Regions from separate parts of the Marinobacter sp. es.042 genome, predicted to be linked through region 2. Evidence: predicted binding sites of a transcription regulator. Region 2 holds the regulator's gene; each other region holds the start of a gene.
What was found. The regulator FliA, encoded in region 2, starts transcription of late flagellar genes. The targets are predictions, from matches to a motif close to CTAAAGTTTNNNNNNNNNNNGCCGNTAA.
Positions count from the first base shown of each region.

Region 1: CFB02_RS05940 (methyl-accepting chemotaxis protein) is a predicted target of FliA. The motif match lies at 1,625-1,652, and genes of this name have one in related genera.
Region 3: CFB02_RS08355 (methyl-accepting chemotaxis protein) is a predicted target of FliA. The motif match lies at 1,208-1,235, and genes of this name have one in related genera.

Region 1 is NZ_LT897781.1:1,245,876-1,249,157, reverse strand. Features, by position in the region: gene CFB02_RS05940 (methyl-accepting chemotaxis protein) at 1-1,583, opposite strand, end outside; gene CFB02_RS05935 (carbon-nitrogen hydrolase family protein) at 1,732-3,252, shown strand.
Region 2 is NZ_LT897781.1:705,924-709,205, reverse strand. Features, by position in the region: gene CFB02_RS03465 (protein phosphatase CheZ) at 1-520, opposite strand, end outside; gene cheY (chemotaxis response regulator CheY) at 541-924, opposite strand; gene CFB02_RS03455 (RNA polymerase sigma factor FliA) at 1,087-1,830, opposite strand; gene CFB02_RS03450 (MinD/ParA family protein) at 1,864-2,676, opposite strand; gene flhF (flagellar biosynthesis protein FlhF) at 2,745-3,282, opposite strand, start outside.
Region 3 is NZ_LT897781.1:1,769,228-1,772,509, reverse strand. Features, by position in the region: gene CFB02_RS08360 (SDR family oxidoreductase) at 1-1,112, shown strand, start outside; gene CFB02_RS08355 (methyl-accepting chemotaxis protein) at 1,270-3,282, shown strand, end outside.

The DNA.
Region 1 (3,282 bases), 540 kb from region 2:
GCATCATTGGCGCCCTTCTGCAGACGCTCAATCATGTCGTTGATTTCCTCGGTGCTGGACTGGGTGCGCTGGGCAAGGTTACGTACCTCGTCTGCCACAACTGCGAAGCCCCGCCCTGCTTCACCGGCCCGAGCCGCTTCAATCGCGGCATTCAATGCCAGCAGGTTGGTTTGCTCTGCAATACCCTGAATCACCTCAAGCACTGTTGTGATTGACGTAACGTCCTTGCCAAGGGTGTGTATGACCTCTGCGGCCGCATTAATCTCCTTCGAGAGCTTCTGCACCGCGTCCCGGGAGGCAGCGACGGTCTCCAGCGAAGCCCGGCTGTCTGCATCTGCGGTGTTGGCGGCGTCTGCGGTTTGCTGTGCGTTCTGGGCGATCTCGCCGGCAGCGGCCGACATCTCGTTGATCGCGGTCGCCACCATATCGATCTCGGCCTGCTGGCTCTCCACGCTCGAACGACTGGTACTGGCGGTATCTCTCAGCGAGCTGACATTTTCTCCGAGTTCGGCGCTACCCTTCTGGACATCCCGGACGACCGTCTGGATGTTCTCGACAAACTGGTTAAAGCTCCGGGCCAACTCACCGAACTCATCTCTTGCACTGTCGTCCAGGCGCTGGGTCAGGTCGGCATCACCACTGCCAATGTCCGCCATGGCCTTGTTCAAACGGCGAACCGGCGCCATCAGAACCTTGATGCCCAGATGCAGGATCACCAGAGAAACGATCAGGCCGATCACGGCCATGATCAATCCAGTCATTCTGGCGCTCTGGACCGGTGCGTTGATCTTGTCCGCGTTTACAAAGGTCCCCAGGTACCACTTCACGCCGCGCGCTTCACTGATCGGATGGAAACTGGCCTCCCAGTTGCCATCATCATTGCTGTATTCGTGAGCGTCCCCGCCAAGATCCGGCTTGCCGCCAATGAGCTCACTGATGTTCTTGCCGACAAGGCTTTGCCGTGGGTGGAACAGTATGGTGCCACGCTCATTGATCAAAGCAGCGTAACCGGTGTCCGCGAGTGTGACTGTGCTCAGGGTTTTTGCTATCGCGCCCAGGCCGATATCAGCACCGGCCACGCCCTCGTATTCACCGCGCTTCACGGGCGCAAGTGTGGAGATGATCATGTCGTTGGTGCTGGCATCCTGATACGGCTCGGTAAACGAGGCGCTGCCGAGGCTCATGGCCTTCTTGTACCAGGGTCGCTGGCGGGGATCGTAATCCGCTGGCAGCGTGGCATTCGCCTCCGGCGATTTCATCAGCATGTAGCCGTCGGTACGCCCCACATAGACATCCCGGAACCCGCCGCCGGTAGTAATAGCCTGAAGAATAACCCGTGCCTCTTCGTCGTTCTCGGCATTCTCCAGGGCTTTGGCCGTGGCTTCAGTCATCACCAGCCGGGTATTGAGCCACTCTGCGATGCTCGACGTGCTCTGCTGCACGGTGTCGTCAATCAGCGCGTTAACATAGGTTTCTGTGGTGTTTTGTAGCCGTAAATCGCCAGAGAGCGTAAAAGCCCCCATAACCAACAGCAACAGAATACCGAAAGCAGTCAGGAGCTTTTGCCCGAATGTCAGCTGCACGGTCGAATCCTCAGCAATAAAATTGATATTCGTTAATGTGTGTTTCGGCCCATGGTGCGAAGTCTTTAGCGGCTTCTGTTAAACTTTCTAATTATTGACGCAGACGCTGAGATTGTCCTCATTCCATAACGAACGGGAGCCGAACTGAATGGCCCATGAAGAACTGCACCTCAACCTCCGGAACCTGAGGCTTGATGACTACGATCAGCTTCAGAAGCTTATGGATCGGGTATACGACGACATCGGAGGCTCCTGGCCGAAGGACACCATCAAGGCATTGGTGGAGCAGTTCCCCGACGGCCAGATCTGCATTGAGGAAAGCGGCCAGCTTATTGCGGTTGCGCTGACGGTCTGCGTTAAGTACGAGCGTTTCAGCAACCCGCACACCTACGACGATCTGATCCTCCGTAACGAGAAGATCTGGCACAACGCCAATGGTGACTCCCTCTATGGGCTGGATGTCTTTATCCACCCCGACTACCGCGGCTACCGCCTGGGTCGTCGACTCTACGAAGCGCGAAAAGAACTCTGCCGCTCCATGAACCTGCGTGCCATCCTGGCGGGCGGGCGCATACCGAGCTACTTCAAATACGCCGAACAGTATTCACCCGAGGAGTACATTCAACGGGTCGATCGCAAGGAAATCTACGATCCGATTCTGAGCTTCCAGCTCTCGAACGATTTCCAGGTTACGCGGTTGATGCACAAATACCTGCCCGAGGATGAGAAATCCCAGGGCTACGCGACGTTGCTGGAATGGCGGAACATTCTCTACACCCCTCCTTCCCCGGTTCTGAGCGTCAAGAAAACTCAGATAAGGCTGGGCGCAGTGCAGTGGCAGATGCGGGAATTCACTTCGGTTGAAGAGGTGCTCGAGCAGGTTGAGTATTTTGTGGACGCCTTGTCTGATTACAAAAGTGACTTCGCCATCTTCCCCGAGTTTTTCAACGCGCCGCTGATGGGACTGACCGATCAGATGGACCAGACCCGGGCCATCCGTTTCCTCGCCGGATTTACCCAGCAGTTCCGGGAAGAGATGTCTGAAATGGCGGTGAGCTACAACATCAACATTATCACCGGTTCCATGCCACTGATCGAAAACGATCGGGTGTATAACGTGTCCTATCTCTGCCACCGGGACGGTCGTGTTGATGAGCAACGCAAGATTCACATCACGCCCCACGAACGCCGCGACTGGGTGATCGAGGGCGGCAACCAGTTTGAGGTCTTCGAGACCGATGCTGGCCGGGTCGCCATCATGATCTGCTATGACATCGAATTCCCTGAACTGGGCCGTATTGCTGCCAGCCAGGAGGTTGATATCATCATGGTGCCGTTCTGGACCGACACCAAAAACGGCTACCTCAGGGTTCGTCAGTGCGCCCAGGCCCGCGCAATCGAAAACGAATGCTATGTGGTCGTCACTGGTAGCGTTGGCAACCTGCCGAAAGTCGAGAACCTGGACGTCCAGTACGCCCAGTCTGCCGTATTCTCACCCTCGGATTTTGCCTTCCCGCACGATGCAGTTATGGCCGAAACCACGCCGAATACGGAGATGATCATGTTCTCCGATATGGACCTGGAAAAGCTGAAACTGGTGCGTAACGAGGGGTCTGTCACTAACCTGAAAGATCGTCGCGTTGATATGTATGAATTGAAGACCAAGTAAACTGGCCCGATCAGCCAGGTGAATTTGTTA
Region 2 (3,282 bases):
TTTCCGACAGGTTGCTGTACATGGTGTCGGCATCGGTTGCCATGCTGACAAAAAAGCGATCAATCCGGCCGTACAGCTCGCGAAACTCGGCCGGCTGCATTTCCCGGCGACGCAGTCGCTGCCACTCATCACGCAACGCGGCGGCCTCGTCTCTCAGGGCATTGGCCACCGGCATGGTTTCCTCAACCAGGTCCATCGTCCGGTTGGCTGCTTCGCCGGTCATCTGCACCACATACTCGAGGCGATCAGAGGCATCTGTCATTTTCGACAGTGCTTCCTGCTGTTCTGCGTTTCGGGGATCAATCTGGAAGTTCCGGATTGCTTCGTGAAGGCTCCGCGTCAGCCGCCCTACCTCACGGTACAGACTCTGATCCCTGACCTCGCTGAGTTCATTGATCAGGGTCATGGCCTTGGCATAATCACCGGCGTTAACAACTTCAGCCAGTTCGGTTGCCTGACGCTGGAGCTTCTCAGTCACCTCCGGCTCAAGGCCCCGATGGTTCTTTTCGCTATCGCTCATGGGAGCCATCCGACCTCTGGTTACTGGATTCTTTCAAAGATTTTCTCAATCTTTTCCTTGAGCACCGCAGCGGTAAACGGCTTGACCACATAACCGTTTACGCCTGCCTGGGCAGCGGCAACGATCTGGTCGCGCTTGGCCTCAGCAGTTACCATCAATACCGGCAGGGTTTTCAGATTCTCGTCCGCCCGAACGGCCTTGAGAAGGTCGAAGCCTGACATGCCCGGCATGTTCCAGTCGGTCACCAGAAAATCGTATTTGCCGCTTTTGAGCATTGGCAGCGCTGTGTTGCCGTCGTCAGCTTCATCGGTGTTGGTGAAGCCAAGATCACGCAGCAGGTTCTTGATGATCCGTCGCATTGTGGAGAAGTCGTCCACAATGAGGATTTTCATGTTTTTGTCCAATGGGACCTCCAGTTAGTAACACCCGGAATTCGTTTGACCTTTGCGTTCAAAGTCTAGCAGGCCGCTGTTTTAACCGCTTATTGTCGGACCTTTGCTTCGGTTGTAAAGCATCGGTTACCAAAAACTACAGACTACCTCGTTGCCGACACAGACTGAACGCCGTCAGCTGTCCGATTCCTGACGCCAATCCGAGAGCCGTCCCCGAAGGCGCAGGGCTGCCTGGCTGTGAATCTGGCTTACCCTGCTCTCACTGACGCCCAGCACCGCGCCAATCTCCTTGAGGTTCAGTTCTTCCTGGTAGTAAAGGCTCAACACCAGCTTTTCCCGCTCCGGAAGGTCCTCAATCGCCTCAGCGAGGCTCCGCCGGAAGGCATCGGAGGACAATCCCTCAAGGGGATTATCCTGCGTCTCTGTCTGTTCTATCGGCAGCTCTCCGGATTCATTGAGCTCGTCGAGGCTAAAAAGTCGACCGCTGTTGGAATCGGAAAGGTAGGAGTGGTATTCGGGCAGCCCCATCCCCAGCTCTTCGGCCACTTCCTGGTCGTGGGCTTCGCGGCCAAGTCGATCTTCAACGGCTTTGATGGCCTGGGAAATGCGACGGGCGTTTCGATGAACAGAACGTGGCACCCAGTCACCCTTGCGGATTTCGTCCACCATGGCGCCGCGAATACGGATACCGGCGTAAGTCTCGAAGGTAGCACCTTTGGTGGAGCTGTAACGCTGGGCGGCCTCGAGCAGACCGATCATGCCGGCCTGCATCAGGTCTTCAAGCTGGACGGACGCCGGCAGGCGAGCCATGAGGTGAAGGGCAATTTTCTTGACCAGCGGCGCGTGCTGCTCAATGAGCTGAGCCGGCTTCTGCGCACTTGACTGGTTATAGATTCCGAGGTTTTTCGCCAATATCATGTATCCGGTTTTTTTTGTTTGACTGGATCCGATTCAGACTTCGACGAGCCGCTCCACAAAAAATTCCAGATGCCCGCGGGGAGAGGACGGCAACGGCCAGCTATCTACCTTGTCCGCCAGCGCCTTGATGGCCAGCGAAGCTTTCGCCCTGGGATAGGCGTCCAGCACCGCACGCTGCCGCTGAACCGCTTTCTTCACGGCCTCATCGTAGGGGACTATTCCTACGTATTGTAGTGCCACATCCAGGAAGCGCTCGGTGACCCGTGTCAGTTTTTCGAACAGATGCCGGCCTTCCTGTTCATTCCGGACCTGGTTGGCAAGAATACGGAACCGATTGGTGCCGTACTCGCGGTTCATAAGTTTAATCAAAGCGTAACAGTCAGTAATGGACGTGGGCTCGTCACACACTACCAGCAAAAGCTCCTGGGAGGCCCTGAGAAAACTGACCACAGATTCGGAGATACCGGCAGCGGTATCCACTATCAAAACATCGATCTGATCACCCAGTTCGCTGAACGCATTAATCAGCCCGGCATGTTCCATGGGGCTGAGCTGGGTCATTCGTTGGGTACCGGAAGAGGCGGGGACAATCTTGATGCCACCGGGACCATTCACCAGAACGTCCTTCAGATCACAATCGCCGGCCAGAACATCCTGGAGGTTACGATTGGCAGTGATGCCCAGCAAGACGTCGATATTGGCGAGCCCCAGATCGGCGTCGAGCAGTACCACTCTCCGGCCTTTCTGCGCCAGGGCAATTCCGAGGTTCACCGACACGTTACTCTTGCCGACACCACCCTTTCCGCCGGAAACTGCAATCACCTGTACCGGATGTGCTCTGCTCATACTGTTTTTGGTCTCTCGCCACGTTTCGCCGGCTTTGTCTCCGACGCCTGCTGTCAATCTGTCCGGTCTCAGGCGTGCTCTTTCAGGCCCTCTGCGACCGCTTGCTGTTGCTGGAGTGTTTTCAGCCGATCCACGGCCAACCGCACCAGCGGAACGGCTTCTGCGTGGTGCAGGTCTTCAGGAATCTTCTGGCCGTCTGTGTAATAGGCTACCGGCAGACCGGTTTCCATCACAAACCCGAGAGACTCGCCCAGCGTCAGGGCCTCGTCGATTTTGGTCATCACACAGCCCGCAAGATTTGCCATCTTATAGCAATGCCACACGGATTTCATGATGCGAGGCTGACTGGTTGCCGAGACCACCAGATGGGTTTTGATATTGTGATGGCTGCGAGCCAGTTCGGCCAGCTGTTCCTGATAGCCTTTGTCGGCACTGGTCAGTCCGGCGGTATCAATCAGCACCAGATGACGGTCTGACAGCTCATCCAGAATATCGTCCAGACTGTGGCTTTCATCCACGACCCGCACCGGCACATTCAGGATCCGACCGAACACGAATAACTGCTCGTGCGCCGCCACCCGATAGCGGTCCGTGGTAACCAGGGCC
Region 3 (3,282 bases), 1.1 Mb from region 2:
AGAGCTTGAAGAACCTGCCACCGGTGAAGCGTCTGACGTCGGCGATCCTTGACGATATGGGCATTCCGCCATCCGTGATGTCGTTCATCAATTACCCGACCCGTTTTGACGCCCGCGAAACCGAGCGCGTTCTGAAAGGCACCGGCATTGAAGTGCCTCGCCTGCCAGATTACGCGCCGGTGATCTGGGACTATTGGGAGCGCAATCTGGACCCCGACCTGTTCAAGGACCGCACGCTCAAGGGCACGGTTGAAGGTCGCGTCTGCGTGGTGACCGGTGCTACGTCCGGTATTGGCCTTGCAACTGCCCAGAAACTGGCAGACGCCGGCGCGATCCTTGTGATCGGTGCCCGCAAACTCGAGCGCCTGAAGGAAGTGGCCGCGGAGCTGGAGTCCCGGGGCGCAAGCGTGCATGCCTATCCCTGCGATTTTTCCGATATGGATGCCTGCGACGAGTTCGTGAAGACCGTGTTGGATAACCATGGCCAGGTCGACGTGCTGGTCAACAACGCCGGGCGCTCGATTCGCCGTTCACTGGATCTGTCGTTCGACCGCTTCCACGATTTCGAGCGCACCATGCAACTGAACTACTTTGGTTCCGTTCGTCTGATCATGGGCTTTGCGCCCAAGATGCTGGAGAATCGCCGCGGTCACGTGGTCAACATCTCGTCCATCGGTGTGTTGACCAACGCTCCCAGGTTCTCGGCTTACGTGGCCTCCAAGTCCGCGCTGGATGCCTTCAGCCGCTGCGCCGCTTCGGAATGGTCGGATCGCAATGTCACGTTCACCACCATTAACATGCCGCTGGTGAAAACGCCGATGATTGCGCCAACCAAGATCTACGATTCTGTTCCGACGCTGACGCCAGACGAGGCTGCAACCATGGTTGCGGATGCCATTGTCTATCGGCCGAAGCGGATCGCTACCCGTTTGGGTATCTTTGCCCAGGTGCTTCATGCCCTGGCGCCCAAGATGGCCGAAATCGTCATGAACACCGGTTACCGGATGTTCCCGGATTCACCGTCCGCCGCCGGTAGCCGTTCCGGGGAGAAGCCGAAGGTGTCCAGCGAGCAGGTAGCTTTCGCCGCCATCATGCGGGGCATCTACTGGTAATGTCTTAGCCCCTGAGTCGAGTTGGAGGGGGAGTTACTCCCCCTCCCATATTAATGGGTTAAACGAGATTCGCCTCTTTTAGGAAGTGTTCTGGGCTAAAGAAAACGTGCCGATAGCCGATGGTTAATACAAGAACAATATAAAAGAAGGGCTATTGATGACTCTCAAGAAACGTCTTTTGCTGACTTTGCTGCTGGTTGGCCTGCTTCCCGTCATTGCCATCTCATTTTTTAACGCCGAAATTGCCCGACAGAGCCTGACGGAACAGGCGTTGCAACAACTCTCTATTGCGGCTACCAATAAGCAGAATAGTGTTGAAGATTATCTCAGCACTATTGCCCGGCAGCTGAAAGCCATGGCCAATAATCGCGGGACCCGAACGGCGGCCCAGGGGTTTGGTTTGGCATTTCAAAATTATGAAAAACTGGTAAAAGAGGAGCAATCGACCTTACGAGACAACGTCGAGGCTTATTATCAGCAGAATTTTTTGCCACCCTTGCAGCAAAATGGTGGTGCTAACGGACGTTCAGCCTCGGACTTCGTTGCATCCCTCAGCAAAAACAGCCTGGCTCTGCAGATGGGTTACATCGTGGACAACCCGAATCCTGTGGGGCAGAAAGACGAATTGGTATCGGCTGACGTCCATATCGCGCAGTTTTATAACACGCTTCACAAACAGTGGCACACCTCGTTCAAGGAGTTTCAGGAGGCGTTCGGCTACTACGATATTTATCTCATTGATGCCGATACAGGCCATGTTATCTATTCCGTAGCCAAAGAGGTGGATTTTGCTACCTCCCTGAAAGACGGTCCCTACGCGAATTCTGGCCTGGCGGCAGCTTATCGTCAGGCGATGTCTGACGAACAGGATACTGCTCCGACTTTTGTTGATTTTACTCGGTATGTACCGTCCTACGGTGCGCCCGCCGGATTTGTGGCAACCCCCATATATTCCGAAAAAGATGAGCGGTTGGCCGTGCTGGCCTTCCAGTTTCCCATCGACAGCCTGAACAACATCATGATGGAACGAGATGGCATGGGCGAAACCGGGGATGCCTATCTGGTGGGGCCGGATAACCTGATGCGGTCAGACTCCTACCTGGATCCAGAAAACCGCAGTGTTGTCGCTTCCTTTGCCGACCCGGAGAATGGACGCATTAGTTCGACATCGGTGGATGAGGCCCTGGCCGGAAATTCCGGTGAAGGCGTGGTTACGTCCTACCGTGGCGAGCCAGTGTTTTCCGCCCACAGGCCAGTTACCGTAGGCGGGCTGAACTGGGCGCTTGTGGCGGAGATCAGCGAAGACGAGGCCCTGGCGCCGGTGCGTGAAATGTGGACGCTGACGGCGATAGCCATTGCTATTGTGCTCCTGGCTGTGGTGGCCGTGGCAGTCTGGACCGCGGCGCGGATCATGAAACCCCTTGGCAAAGACCCGGCCGAATTGCAGGCACTGGCGGAACAGGTGGCGGCGGGTAACCTGGTCATTGATTCGTCCGACAGTGACAAGGCCGCGGGCGTATACGGCTCCATGCTCAAGATGGTGTCGGACCTGAAAGAAGTGATCTTCAAGGTTGAAGAAGCGTCCCAGCGCCAGGCCAGTGCGTCCGAACAGTTGTCCGGCACTATCTCGCAGACCCTGGACAATGTGAATCAGCAGGCAGAGCAGACTGAGCAGGTGGCGTCGGCTATTGAAGAAATGTCCTCAGCAATCAGCGAGGTGTCCCAGAATACCGCTGAATCGGCAGCCGGTGCCCGGCGCACTGATGAGGCGGTGAGCCGCAGCGCAACCGAGGTGGAATCCTCCGCTGCTGACACCCGAGCTATGGCCAGGGAACTGGAGGAAGCAGAGGCCGGCATAGAGGATTTGCGAAAGAATATGGAGTCCATTACCAGGGTTCTAGATTCGATAAAGTCCATCGCCGACCAAACTAACTTGCTGGCTCTGAATGCTGCCATTGAAGCGGCCCGGGCCGGTGAACAGGGCCGGGGCTTCGCGGTGGTTGCGGATGAGGTGCGCAGCCTGGCCAAGAATAGCCAAGAGGCGACCGAGGAGATAAGTAGTTCCATCGAAACCCTGGTCAATTCGTCGGAGCGTGCTTCAAAGGTGGTTACCCGCTGCAGCGCACAGGCCAGCGGTATTTCCGAGCGGGCAGGCGCCGTTGTATTGCGG